One region of the Erwinia sp. LJJL01 genome, then DNA from elsewhere that is predicted to be linked to it. Evidence: predicted binding sites of a transcription regulator. Region 1 holds the regulator's gene; each other region holds the start of a gene.
What was found. Region 1 encodes Fur, which represses iron uptake genes when iron is present. Its sites were predicted from a motif close to ATAATAATGAGAACNACTATCAA; they were not measured.
Positions count from the first base shown of each region.

Region 2: a site for Fur is predicted at 2,118-2,140, ahead of ACLI4M_RS08750 (siderophore-interacting protein). Genes of this name have one in related genera too.
Region 3: a site for Fur is predicted at 1,980-2,002, ahead of feoA (ferrous iron transporter A). Genes of this name have one in related genera too.

Region 1 is NZ_CP178576.1:3,290,920-3,295,364, reverse strand. It holds gene ybfF (esterase) at 1-331, shown strand, start outside; gene ybfE (LexA regulated protein) at 680-961, shown strand; gene fldA (flavodoxin FldA) at 1,100-1,630, shown strand; gene fur (ferric iron uptake transcriptional regulator) at 2,026-2,469, shown strand; gene mtr (tryptophan permease) at 2,521-3,768, opposite strand; gene ACLI4M_RS16300 (hypothetical protein) at 3,885-4,274, opposite strand; gene glnS (glutamine--tRNA ligase) at 4,376-4,445, opposite strand, start outside.
Region 2 is NZ_CP178576.1:1,684,382-1,688,826, reverse strand. It holds gene ACLI4M_RS08760 (hypothetical protein) at 1-718, opposite strand, end outside; gene ACLI4M_RS08755 (GNAT family N-acetyltransferase) at 897-2,024, opposite strand; gene ACLI4M_RS08750 (siderophore-interacting protein) at 2,212-3,117, shown strand; gene ACLI4M_RS08745 (LysR family transcriptional regulator) at 3,114-4,022, opposite strand; gene ACLI4M_RS08740 (helix-turn-helix domain-containing protein) at 4,302-4,445, shown strand, end outside.
Region 3 is NZ_CP178576.1:1,552,681-1,557,125, forward strand. It holds gene ACLI4M_RS08145 (Tex family protein) at 1-1,894, shown strand, start outside; gene feoA (ferrous iron transporter A) at 2,047-2,286, shown strand; gene feoB (Fe(2+) transporter permease subunit FeoB) at 2,286-4,445, shown strand, end outside.

The DNA.
Region 1 (4,445 bases):
CGCCGCGCTGATGCGCCTGCATATAGATGAAGAAGGCGTGATCCAGTTTCTGTTGAAATCATTCCATGAAGGTGACTGGCGCTTCAACGTGCCGGTGCTGTGGGAGTGTTACGACCAGATTATTGGCTGGCAGCCTCTGGCCCCCTGCCCGCATCCGGCACTGTTTATCCGCGGCGAACGCTCGGCTTATCTGGCGGATGAGTACCGTGATGCCCTGCTAGCTCAGTTCCCTCAGGCGCGTGCGCATGTGATAGCCGGAGCCGGCCACTGGGTACATGCGGAAAAACCTGATGCCGTGTTACGCGCAATCCGTCGATTTTTTGCGCTGTAAAAACAATTATTTCCTCGGGTTGATATAGCCAAAATAATTCGAGCTGCAGAAAGGCGGCAAGGCCATGAGTCCCCGGCAGCATAGATCGCTCTGTGACAGGGGTGACAAATCTGCCCGGAGCAGATTTGAACGCTGTCTACAGTGGTCCCGAAGGGGGGAGGTCCAGGGATGGGCCGAATAATGGATGAAGCCAACGCATCTGCGGCTTGAAGAATGAAGGGTATAAATGATTGTCGTCATCACTTTCGCTGGGGTATGATGGCGCGCTAAAATTTGCCGCTGCTGATTCTTCACGCGGCATAACGACCCTGGTCTTCAGAAATTCAGCCTTTCAGTATCACTATCCCTATGGCAAAAGAGAACACGGACCGCACAACGATCGATCTGTTCGCAGATGAACGTCGCCCGGGACGACCTAAAACGAATCCGCTAACGCGTGATGAGCAGCTACGCATCAACAAGCGCAACCAGCTGAAGCGGGATAAAGTGCGCGGCCTGAAGCGCGTTGAGCTGAAAATGAACAGCGACGCGGTTGATACCCTGAACCAGCTGGCAGAAGAGCGCAATATGAGTCGCAGCGAACTGATTGAAGAGATGCTGCTGGAACAGCTGCAGCGTCATCAATCCTGATCGCCTGGCTTAAGCACTCAGCGACAAAACCAGCAGCATTACACGTTTATCCGCTTCCGGCGGTCTGTTATCATTAGCGATATCTGCGAAAAATTCAGCAGTCACCATATCATTAAGATTCAAGAGGTTATTAAACTCATGGCACTCGTCGGCATTTTCTTCGGCAGCGATACAGGCAATACGGAAAACATTGCAAAACAGATCCAGAAACTGCTGGGTAAAGATGTTGCAGAAGTTCGTGATATTGCCAAAAGCAGCAAAGAAGACCTTGAAGCCTTTGATATTCTGCTGCTGGGCATTCCCACCTGGTACTACGGTGAGGCCCAGTGCGACTGGGATGACTTCTTCCCAACGCTGGAAGAGATCGACTTCAACGGTAAGCTGGTCGCGCTGTTTGGCTGCGGCGATCAGGAAGATTACTCTGAATATTTCTGTGATGCGATGGGTACCATTCGCGACATCATTGAACCGAACGGGGCGATTATCGTTGGTCACTGGCCGACCGAAGGCTATCACTTCGAAGCCTCTAAAGGCCTGGCAGATGACAACAACTTCCTCGGTCTGGCGATTGATGAAGACCGCCAGCCAGAACTCACTAACGAACGCGTTGAAAAGTGGGTAAAACAGATTTTTGATGAACTTCAGCTGAAAGAAATCATCGAAGCCTAACCACAGCGGCTTGATGTGGGAGTTATCTCACATCAAGTCAGTGGTTTTTCCTATAGAAGTAATAGATACATGTTTGTAACTTTCACCTGCAAAACTGTACAATAACCCCATCGGTTACCCGCTTACTCAGCGCCCGTCACACTGTTTGACGACACTTGGTTTACCGAGTGTGATGAGATGAGGGAGAACGAAATGTTAACCCAGCATAATTCGGGCGCGCGCTTCCCAGGATGTAACGACATTAATCCTTACATCCCTCAGCGGTTCAGGCATCCCTTTTAGTTTTCATTTCGAACTATCAGCTCTATACTGAGACGCATTCAGCTTTAGCGTCGACCGATGTTCATGGCTTTTCAGCCACTAAGTGACTAGCAAAGTAACAGGACAATATCCGCATGACTGACAATAACACCGCATTAAAGAAGGCCGGCCTGAAAGTCACGCTTCCCCGACTGAAAATTCTGGAAGTGCTTCAGGAACCAGAGGGCCATCACGTCAGTGCGGAAGACTTGTACAAACGCCTGATTGATATGGGCGAAGAAATTGGTCTGGCCACGGTTTACCGCGTGCTGAACCAGTTTGACGACGCGGGGATCGTTACCCGCCATAACTTTGAAGGCGGTAAATCCGTTTTCGAACTGACCCAGCAGCACCATCACGATCATCTGATCTGCCTGGACTGCGGTAAAGTTATCGAGTTTCGTGATGAATACATCGAGGAGCGCCAGCGTGAAATCGCTAAGCGCCACGGCATCAAACTGAGCAACCACAGCCTCTATCTTTACGGTCACTGTGCTCTGGGCGACTGCCGCGAAGACGAGACTCTGCACGACCAGTAATCTCCATGATTGTGTAAAAACCGCTGCCTGCCAGCGGTTTTTTTATGCCTGCTATTCGCCGAATACCGGCAGCCAGTGACCGTATGAGAGCAGTGATACCAGGGCATTCAGCACGCCAAAGCAGAGCACCAGTACGATGGGCGCAACGCCGCCCCTCACCCGCCAGGCCGCGGTGGCAAAGCGGCGGCGCGACTGCCAGGCGAGCAGCGCGGGCGTGATCACCGCCCAAAGGGTAGCAGCCAACCCGGCATAACCTATCGCCAGTAGAAAGCCGTTGGGCCAGATCAGCGCGGCAGTAAGCGGGAAAATAAAGGTCAGCACGGTGGTCTTCAGGCGCCCTGTGGCAGAGTTATCCAGCTTAAACAGGTCGGCAAGGTAGTCAAAAAAGCCCAGGCTGACGCCGAGGAATGAGCAGGCCACGGCAAAGTTGGAGAAGATATCCAGCAGCAGATTCAGGTACTGACTGTGCAGTACGCCGGACAACGCCGCAACCAGCACATCGATATTCCCCCCCTGTGCGGCAATCGCTTTAAAGTCATGGCGTGGAATATTGCCCATGGTGCCGACGATCCACACCAGGTAAATTGCCAGCGCCAGCAGCGTGCCGTAGACCAGGCAGCGGCTGACGCGCCCGGCGTTTTTACGGTAGTAACTCACCAGCCCGGCAATATTGCCGTGGTAGCCAAATGAGGCCAGGCAGAACGGCACTACCGCCCAGAGATAACGCAGGTAGTGGCCGTCTTCCGCCGCGCTGTCGAGCAGATTCACCGGCTCGATGTGCCACAGCAAGCCGCCAAAAATCATCAGGAATGTGATCACCTTCGCACCGAGAAAGATCAGCGTCATGCGGCTGACCACGGCCGTACCCAGCCAGATAAACAGCGCCACCAGCAGCGCAAACAGCAGCCCGGCGGTGCGGGCAGAGAGATCGACACTCAGCTGGCTCAGGCTGTGCTGAATAATCGCCCCGCTGGCAGAGATATAGGCGTAGGTCAGAATGCCGAGCACAAAAACCACCGACAACCCGTTAACCAGATTCCAGCCGCGCCCTAACAGGTCGCGCGTAACGGTATCGAAGCTGGCGCCCGGCGGATAATGCAGGCTGGCCTCAAGATAGAGCAGCCCGGAAAGCAGCATGCAAAACCAGGTGAGGATCAGCAACAGTGAAGACCAGAGGAACCACGCCCCCGACATGACCACCGGCAGGGAGAACATCCCGGCACCGATAATGGTGCCGCTGATGATTAAGGTCCCCCACAGCGTGGAGGGTAACGGAGCAGCAGAAGCAGGCAGAGCCATGGCAAATCCTTAGCGAGAAACGGTAACAAAACGCACGCGCCGGGATATTCCACTGGCTAAACGGCATTAATGCCGCATAGTCTACACAAAATCACACTCGCGAACTAGTACGGTAACTAGTCGGCAACCATCGTTTCCTGCAAATAGCGCCAGCGTGGTGGGGTTGCGCTACAGTCAATCACCGCCAGCGAGATACGATGAGTATGCACATCCCCCTGCTGCTGCAGCTCATGGTAATGAATCACCACATCCTGCTCTGACTGCGAAATAATTTGGCACTGCTCAATACGAATCTCCACGCCCTGACGTCCGCCAGTCAGGCGGGTAAACAGTGCGGCAACGTCTGCCAGCGCCAGCATTTTTCCACCGGGAGTGACCATGGTGAATTCGGGGGCAAAATGAGCGAGCAGTTCGGGCACTTTACTGCCGTCGCCGTGAAACACTTCGGCGATCAGTTCATGCAGCACAATCACGCTGCGGCTGGCTTGTTCGGCTAATCCAGACATGCAATATCCTTCAGGTGAGATTGTCGATACGTCGCTGATAGCGGTATCCAGCGGACGAAAAAAAGGGCGAATCATCGCCCTCTTATATAGCTGATTACGGCTTATTCGCCCATTTTCGCCCAGGTATCGCGCAGGCCAACGGTGCGGTTAAACACCAGATTGCTGGCGCTG
Region 2 (4,445 bases), 1.6 Mb from region 1:
AGAACCCCTTAGTATTTTTAGCTTTGTTATTTTCGCCGTCGATAATCAGGCTGGAGATCTCGGTATAGCGCGCTTTAACCTTAAACATCACCTCGCCATCTTTTCTATCTGACAGCAGCGTGGTGGCAGGCAGATAGCCAAAGGTCACGGTCTGGCCCGATACGCGGAATTTAGGCGTTTCCGGGGTGACGTCAGAAATATCGAATTTTGACATCATAAATTTCCCGGCAGGGAATTTAATGCCGATTTCCGGGTTATATTTTTTTGACCAGGCCCACATATATTTTACAGCATCGATACAGTCAGTTTTACCGTCCGCCAGCGCGCCAAAATCCACCACGGTCAGGGCGTTGTGATCGGTCAGTGCACGCTTCCAGCGCGCCCCTTTGGCCGTGACGAAATTCACGCCGTTATCATCGGGCGTGGTGGTATCGCTGATATCATAAACAAACACCCCGCCGCCCATTTTATGATTTTCGCTGTACTCCAGAACCACCGCGAGCTCACCGACGGCGGTAGGTTCGGTCTGGCGCAGGTCGGCCACGGTGCGGCAGGTGGTGACGGCACTATTGCCGCCGGTGGCTGAAGTGAGTTCCATCACCACTTTGCCAAACTCTATCGCTTTGCCGCTGGTGTCATAAACCTTCAGACTGTTTCCGCTGGTGGCAGCAGTGACGGCTTCATTACTGGCAGGACTGGCAGGTTTTTTAGCTGGCATCTTATTTCCCAGTGAATATAACGTGAATGGATACAATCCACTAAAGTATATTCCGGGAAGTTTTTTGCATCATGGCAGGGCCAGCGTTAATAAAATAAATCAGCAGAATAAGACACCAGTCTGGCGTTATTCTTATTCTGCAAAAAATATTACCAGATTATCCTTAGTACGATTCTATTTACGCCAGGGACTGACGCCACGGCAGCGCTGAACGCGCTTCTTCCGCCCAGGCGCGCACGCCGTCGCGCTCCTGCTGAAGAAAGTCGGCTACCGCATCGTGCAGGCCGGGGTGGCGCAGCCGATGCCACGACTCGGTCAGGACCGGTTCAAACCCGCGGATCAGCTTATGCTCGCCCTGCGCCCCGGCATCAAAGCGCTGCAAACCGTGGGCGATGGCGTACTCCATCCCCTGCCAGAAGCAGGTTTCAAAGTGCAGGCGGTTGAACTCCTCCAGACAGCCCCAGTAGCGGCCGTAGAAGGTATCGCCATCCACCAGGCTGAAGGCCATCGCCACCGGGTCGCCGTGCTGGCTGGCAATGATGACGCGGATGGCCGCGGGCATGCTTTGCGCCAGCAGGCTGAAGAACAGCCGCGTGAGATAGGGCTGGCGACCGCGTACGAGGTAGGTGTTGGCGTAGCAGTCGTAGATAAAATCCCACTGCGCCTCGCTCAGCTGCGCGCCCTCATACCAGGCAAACTCCACGCCCTGGCTGGCGACCAGCTCGCGCTCTTTGCGCAGCTGTTTGCGCTTGCGTGAGGTCAGCAGATCGAGGAAGTCCTGAAAGTCGCGAAAACCGCGGTTGTGCCAGTGGTACTGGCAGCCCAGGCGCGGCAGCCAGCGTTCATCACCGGCTAAATGCTGATGCACGCGCGCATCGCTAAAGTTGATATGCGCGCTGAACAGCGCCTGCTGTTCAAGAAACTGCGGCAGCGCCTGCAGCAGAAGGGCGCCCGCGTGCTCATTCCCCAGCAGGCGCGCGCCGCTGACCGGGCTGAACGGCACCGCCGACAGCCACTTGGGATAATAAGGAATACGCGCCCGCTGGCTGGCTTCGGCCCACGCGTGGTCGAAGACGTATTCGCCCATCGAATGGGTTTTGGCATAGCCGGGCATCGCCGCCAGCACCTTATCCCCCTCGCACCACAGCAGATGCTGCGGCTGCCATCCCGTGGCACGGCTGACCGAGCCGCTCTCCTCCAGCGCCGATAAAAAGGCGTGGCGCATAAACGGCTGGGCATTCGGGGTCAGGGCATCCCACTGACTGGCCGGGATATCGGCCAGCTGCGTCAGAAGGGTCAGGGACATCGGCGTACTCCGCGTGCAGAACTCAAACCCCTAAACTGACGCTTTTTCCTGCGCGGATCAATCGCTTCTCTGCTTCTGCTGCATGTAAAGAACCTCATACTCATTCTCATTATCATTTGGCTTTGCTATTCTTGGGCAACTTATGCGCGCTGTGCCGCGCACGGCTTACCGGTTTAAGGGCGGATTTATGGCGGATGTTCAGGGTTATCGCTTGTTCAATGTAGTACTGGCACGCAAGCAGGTACTCTCTCCTTCGATGCTGCGCTGTGTGTTCAGCGGTGACGAGGTGCGCCAGATGAAGTTGGACGCGCCGGACCAGCGCATCAAGCTGCTGTTCCCGTCGATCAACGGCACGCCTGCCACGCTGACCGATGAGGGCGAGAAGACCTGGTGGGAAAAAGTGCGCGCGATGCCGCAGGAGACGCGCCCGATTGCCCGTACCTACACCCTTCGTCACCTCAATGCCGGGGCGGGTGAAGTTGAGGTGGAGTTTGTGATGCACGGCACCGAAGGCCCGGCGTCTGCCTGGGCGCTAAACGCCGAGCCGGGCGCGGCGCTGCAATTGGTGGCGCCCAACCGCGCTTGTCCAACCAGCAGCGGCGGCTATGAGTGGGACCCGCATCCGGAGGTGGAGCGCGCGCTGGTGGTGGCGGATGAAACCGCGCTGCCGGCGGCCAGGGCGATCCTCGAACAGCTTGCCGGGTGGCAGAACCCGCCGCAGCTGCAGCTGTTCCTTGAAATGCCGAAACGCGGCGACTGCGTCGATCTCAGCCACTATCGGTTTGCCGAGGTCCACTGGCTGCCGCGTGAAGAGAGTGGGGCATCGCACGGCGAAGCGCTGCTGAGCGCGGTAAAGCAGCAGGTTAAGCTGCCGGAAAGTGCGCTGGTGCGCGGCGAACTGCATGAGGAGCAGGATGGCGATATCCTCTGGGATCGCGCCGACAGCGGCGACAAGCGCTTCCACGGCTGGGTGGCCGCCGAATCCAGCGCCGTTAAGCAGCTGCGTCGCTATCTGATTGGCGAACGCGGCCTGTCACCGGAGTGCATTAGCTTTATGGCTTACTGGAGCCGTGGCCCGATGCGCCACGATTAACGCACCATCAGCTGCGGGCTGACGTTTTTCAGCAGGTCGTAGAACCAGGTTTTGGCGGTGATATCGCCAATCTCGGTATGGCCATACAGGTAAACTTCCAGATTTGGCAGCTCAAACGGCAGCTCGATAATGCGCCCGTTGCCGCGCGCGACGTAAATCTTCGCCGCGCTGGTCGGCAGCGTCACCAGCAGCTCGGTGGCGGCAATCACTTCGCCTAACGCCGCAAAATGCGGCACTTCCAGCGCGATTTTGCGTTCAAAACCGTACTCGCGGATGCGCTCCTCCACCATGTAATGCCCGCTGATGGTTGACACGATAATGTGCTGTTCTTCCAGATAGCGCTGCAGGGAGAGCGTGTTGCCGATGCGCGGATGCGCCGTGTTGAGCAGGCAGACATAGCGCTCATCCATAATGCGGTCGCGCTGCGCCAGCGAAATCGTCTCGTTGCGGCTGCACAGCGCCGCGTCGATTTTCCCGGTTAGCAGCCACTCATCCAGCTTACGCATCTCGACGGGGATCACTTCAAGGCGCACGTTGGGCGCAATTTCACGCAGGTGCTTTACCAGCCGTGGCAGCAGCAGCAGCTCCCCGAGATCGGACAGCGCGAGGGTGAATTTGTGAAAAGATGTTTCCGGGGTGAAGCTACGGGTATCCGCCACCGCTTTTTCTATCCCGCTTAGCGACTTCTTAAATACCGCATAGAGCTGGCTGGCGACCGGGGTGGGCAGCATCCCCTTGCGGCTGCGCTTAAACAGCTCATTTCCCGTTTCATCCCGCAGCCGGGCTAGCGCGTAGCTGGCCGAGGGCTGGGTGATAAACAGTCTGTTAGCGGCGGCGCTGACGCTTTGCGTTTCAAAGATGGCGATAAACACCCGCACCAGGTTGAGATCCATCATGGCTGACATATAGTTGAATCCTATAATTGGAGATTCATATTATCTATTTGAACTATTTTAATCCTTCACCTAATATCCCTTCCATAATTATTTGATATGTTCTTTCATTTTTTTCATATCGCTATAAAAACTATCTAAATCAATAAAATAACTAACTTGTTGTTCCGTTTTACCCAAAACAATTCGCGTGCAGGCAGGCGGCTGTAGCCAACGCACCTGCGGCTTGAAGTATGAGGGGTAAGGCAGGAGTGGGCGCTTTCTGTCGCCTATCATCGCGGAGTATCCATAATGAAACATGAAATTGTCGACGTCATCGTTGACTGGATTGACGATCACCTGGAAGAGGGCCTCAACATTGAGGCGGTCGCGGCGAAATCTGGCTACTCAAAGTGGCATTTGCAGCGGGCATTTAAAGAGCAGAAAGGCATTACC
Region 3 (4,445 bases), 1.7 Mb from region 1:
CGCCGATAAAGGCGTTGCCGACAGCAAAGCGGCGCTGGATGGCGCGCGCTATATCCTGATGGAGCGCTTTGCCGAAGACGCCAGCCTGCTGGCAAAAGTGCGTGAATACCTGTGGAAAAATGCTCACCTCGTCTCCCGCGTGGTTGACGGCAAGCAGGAAGAAGGCGCGAAATTCCGCGACTACTTTGACCATCACGAAGCCCTGTCCGGCGTGCCTTCCCACCGCGCACTGGCCATGTTCCGTGGCCGCAACGAAGGCATCCTGCAGCTGTCGCTGAATGCCGACCCGCAGTTTGACGAGCCGCCGCGTGAAAGCCACGGCGAACAGATTATTACCGAGCACCTCAACCTGCGTCTCAACAACGCTCCGGCCGATGCCTGGCGTAAAGCCGTGGTGAGCTGGACCTGGCGCATCAAAGTGCTGCTGCACCTCGAAACCGAGCTGATGGGCACGGTGCGCGAGCGGGCGGAAGACGAAGCGATTAACGTGTTTGCCCGCAACCTGCATGACCTGCTGATGGCGGCCCCGGCCGGGATGCGCGCCACTATGGGTCTCGATCCGGGCCTGCGTACCGGCGTGAAAGTAGCGGTAGTGGATGCGACCGGCAAGCTGGTTGCCACCGATACCATCTACCCGCACACCGGGCAGACCGCCAAAGCGGCGGCGACAGTGGCCGCGCTGTGCACCAAACATAACGTTGAGCTGGTGGCCATCGGTAACGGCACCGCCTCACGCGAAACCGAGCGTTTCTACATTGAGGTGCAGAAGCAGTTCCCGCAGGTGAAAGGCGAGAAAGTGATCGTCAGCGAGGCGGGCGCGTCAGTCTATTCCGCCTCTGAACTGGCGGCGCTGGAGTTCCCGGACCTGGACGTTTCGATTCGTGGTGCGGTATCCATTGCCCGCCGTCTGCAGGATCCGCTCTCCGAGCTGGTGAAGATCGACCCTAAATCCATCGGCGTGGGCCAGTACCAGCATGACGTGAGTCAGAGCCAGCTGGCGAAGAAGCTGGATGCGGTAGTGGAAGACTGCGTAAACGGCGTAGGCGTGGATCTGAACACCGCTTCAGTGCCGCTGCTGACCCGCGTGGCCGGCCTGAGCAAAATGATCGCGCAGAATATTGTCAGCTGGCGTGATGAGAACGGCCGCTTCCAGAACCGTCAGCAGCTGCTAAAAGTGGGCCGCCTTGGACCGAAAGCCTTTGAGCAGTGCGCGGGCTTCCTGCGCATCTCACAGGGCGATAACCCGCTGGATGCCTCCACGGTGCACCCGGAAGCGTACCCGGTGGTGGAGCGCATTCTCGCCGCCACCGAACAGGCGCTGAATGAGCTGATGGGGAACCCGTCCGTGCTGCGCGACCTGCGCGCGGTCGATTTCACCGACGAGCGTTTCGGCGTGCCAACCGTCAGCGATATCATCAAAGAGCTGGAAAAACCGGGGCGCGATCCGCGTCCAGAGTTCAAAACCGCCCAGTTTGCCGACGGCATTGATACCATGAACGATCTGCTGCCGGGCATGGTGCTGGAAGGCTCCGTCACCAACGTCACCAACTTCGGCGCGTTCGTCGATGTCGGCGTGCATCAGGACGGCCTGGTACATATCTCCTCCCTCTCCGACAAGTTTGTTGATGATCCGCATAAAGTGGTGAAAGCCGGGGATATCGTCAAAGTGAAGGTGATGGAAGTGGATCTGCAGCGCAAGCGTATCGCCCTGACCATGCGCCTGGACGAGCAGCCGGGTGAAACCAACGCGCGTCGTGGCGGCGGTAGCAGCGCGGCTAACGGCCGTGACAATGCGCGCCCGGCAAAAGGCAGCAAGCCACGCCCGGCCGCGCAGCCCGCCGGTAACAGCGCGATGGGCGATGCCCTCGCCGCCGCGTTTGGTAAAAAGAGCTAAACCTCAGGGCGGGCTGCCAGGCCCGCCCTTTTTTGCAAAAAACCGCTCCCGTTCTCCGCTATAACCTTGCTCAATATCAATGTGAGCAATAATCATTCTCATTAAAATTCATTGTTTCACTCTCCCGTCCAACATCTCAGCAGGCCAGGACAATGCAACTGATCCCCCAGCACAGCTACCGGATTACCGGTTTTTCTCCCACGCTCAGCGCGGCTTTTCGTCAGAAACTGATGGCGCAGGGCCTGCTGCCCGGCACCTGCTTTACCCTGGTGCGCGTAGCGCCGCTCGGCGACCCGCTGCATATCGAAACCCGCCGTACCAGCCTGATGCTGCGCCGCAAAGAGCTTTCCCTGCTGCTGCTTGAAGCCATTGAAGCCGGGGAGGGAGCTTAATGAAAAACACGACTCTCGCCCTGACCGGTAACCCAAACGTTGGCAAAACCACCCTGTTTAATCAGCTGACCGGGGCGCGCCAGCGCGTCGGCAACTGGGCGGGCGTCACGGTTGAGCGTAAAGAGGGACGCTTTACCACCGCCCGGCATCAGGTGAAGCTGGTCGATCTGCCCGGCTGTTACTCGCTGACCACTCTCTCGGAGCAGGCATCGCTGGATGAGCAGATCGCCTGTCAGTACCTGCTGAGCATGGAGGCTTCGCTGGTGATCAACGTGGTGGATGCCAGCAATCTGGAGCGCAATCTCTACCTTACGCTGCAGCTGCTGGAGATGGGCCTGCCCTGTATCATCGCGCTGAACATGCTGGACATGGCCGAAAGCCAGCAGATCACAATAGACATTGCGGCGCTGGAGCAGGCGCTGGGATGCCCGGTAGTGCCGCTGGTTTCCACTCGGGGCCGCGGGATTGATCGGCTGAAACAGGCGATTGACCATTACCCACCTCGCGGCGCGCAGATCGGTGTCGCCTACCCTGCTGCGGTGCAACAGGCGGTAGCACAGCTGGCTGCGGCCATGGCGGCCCCCCTCTCGCCGGCGCAAAAAAAGTGGCTGGCGCTGCAAATGCTGGAAGGGGATATCTGGAGCCAGCAGCAGGCCGTGGATGCCGCCCGGCTGCTGCCCGCCGTATCCCGGCAGGCAGGAGCAGACGTGGCGCAAAGCATCGTCAGCAGCCGCTATCAGACGATTGAAACCCTGTGCTGCCAGGCCATTCAGCAGCAGGGAACGCGCAAGGGGGTGTCACAGCATCTCGACCGCCTGACGATGAACCGCTGGCTTGGTCTGCCCTTCTTCCTGCTGGTGATGTACCTGATGTTTTTCCTCGCCATTAATCTCGGCGGTGCGCTACAGCCGCTGTTCGACCTCGGGTCGGCGGCGCTGTTTATTCAGGGTACGCAGTGGCTGGGCATCACGCTGCACCTGCCAGAATGGCTGACGCTGTTTCTGGCGCAGGGGATTGGCGGTGGTATCAATACGGTGATGCCGCTTATCCCCCAGATCGGCATGATGTACCTGTTTCTCTCACTGCTGGAAGATTCTGGCTATATGGCGCGTGCCGCCTTTGTGATGGACCGCTTGATGCAGGCGCTTGGCCTGCCGGGGAAATCTTTCGTGCCGCTGATTGTCGGCTTTGGCTGCAATGTCCCGTCAGTCATGGGTGCGCGTACGCTTGATGCCCCGCGTGAGCGCCTGATTACCGTGCTGATGGCGCCGTTTATCTCCTGCGGGGCACGCCTGGCTATCTTCGCGGTGTTTGCGGCAGCGTTCTTTGGTCAGCGCGGGGCGCTGGTGGTATTCAGCCTTTATCTGCTCGGCATGGGTGCCGCTATCGCGACCGGCCTGCTGCTCAAGCATACGCTGATGCGCGGCGCGGCCAGCCCGTTTGTGATGGAGCTGCCCACATGGCACGTTCCGCACCTTAAAAGTCTGCTGTTACAGACGTGGCAGCGTCTGCGCGGCTTTGCGCTGCGCGCGGGCAAAGTGATTGTGCTGGTCAGCGTCGTGATTGGCGGGCTGAACAGTTTTACCTTCAGCGGTCAGCCGGTCAGTAACCTCAACGACTCGGCCCTCGCCAGCGTCAGCCGCACGCTGACCCCGCTGCTGTCGCCGATTGGCGTGCAACGCGATAACTGGCAGGCGACCGTCGGGCTGCTGACCGGGGCAATGGCGAAGGAGGTGGTGGTCGGCACGCTCAACACGCTCTACACCGCAGAAGCGCTGCAGCGGCAGCCGTTTGACGCGGCGCAGTTTAGCCTGATCGATCAGCTCAAGGAGGCCGCCGTGCAAACCTGGCAAAGCGTGCGGGCGACGTTCAGCCTCAGCGTGCTGGCGAACCCGATTGAAGCCAGTAAAGGCGATGCCGAAATGGCCAGCGGTGCGATGGGTACCATGCACAGTAAATTTGCCAGCGATGCCGCCGCCTACAGCTACCTGATCTTTGTGCTGCTGTATGTCCCTTGCGTCTCGGTGATGGGAGCCATCGCGCGCGAAAGCAGCGCCCGCTGGATGCTCTTCTCTGTCGTGTGGGGCATCGATCTGGCGTACTCACTCTCTGCCCTGTTCTATCAACTTGCCCGTTTTGACCAGCACCCGCGTAGCAGC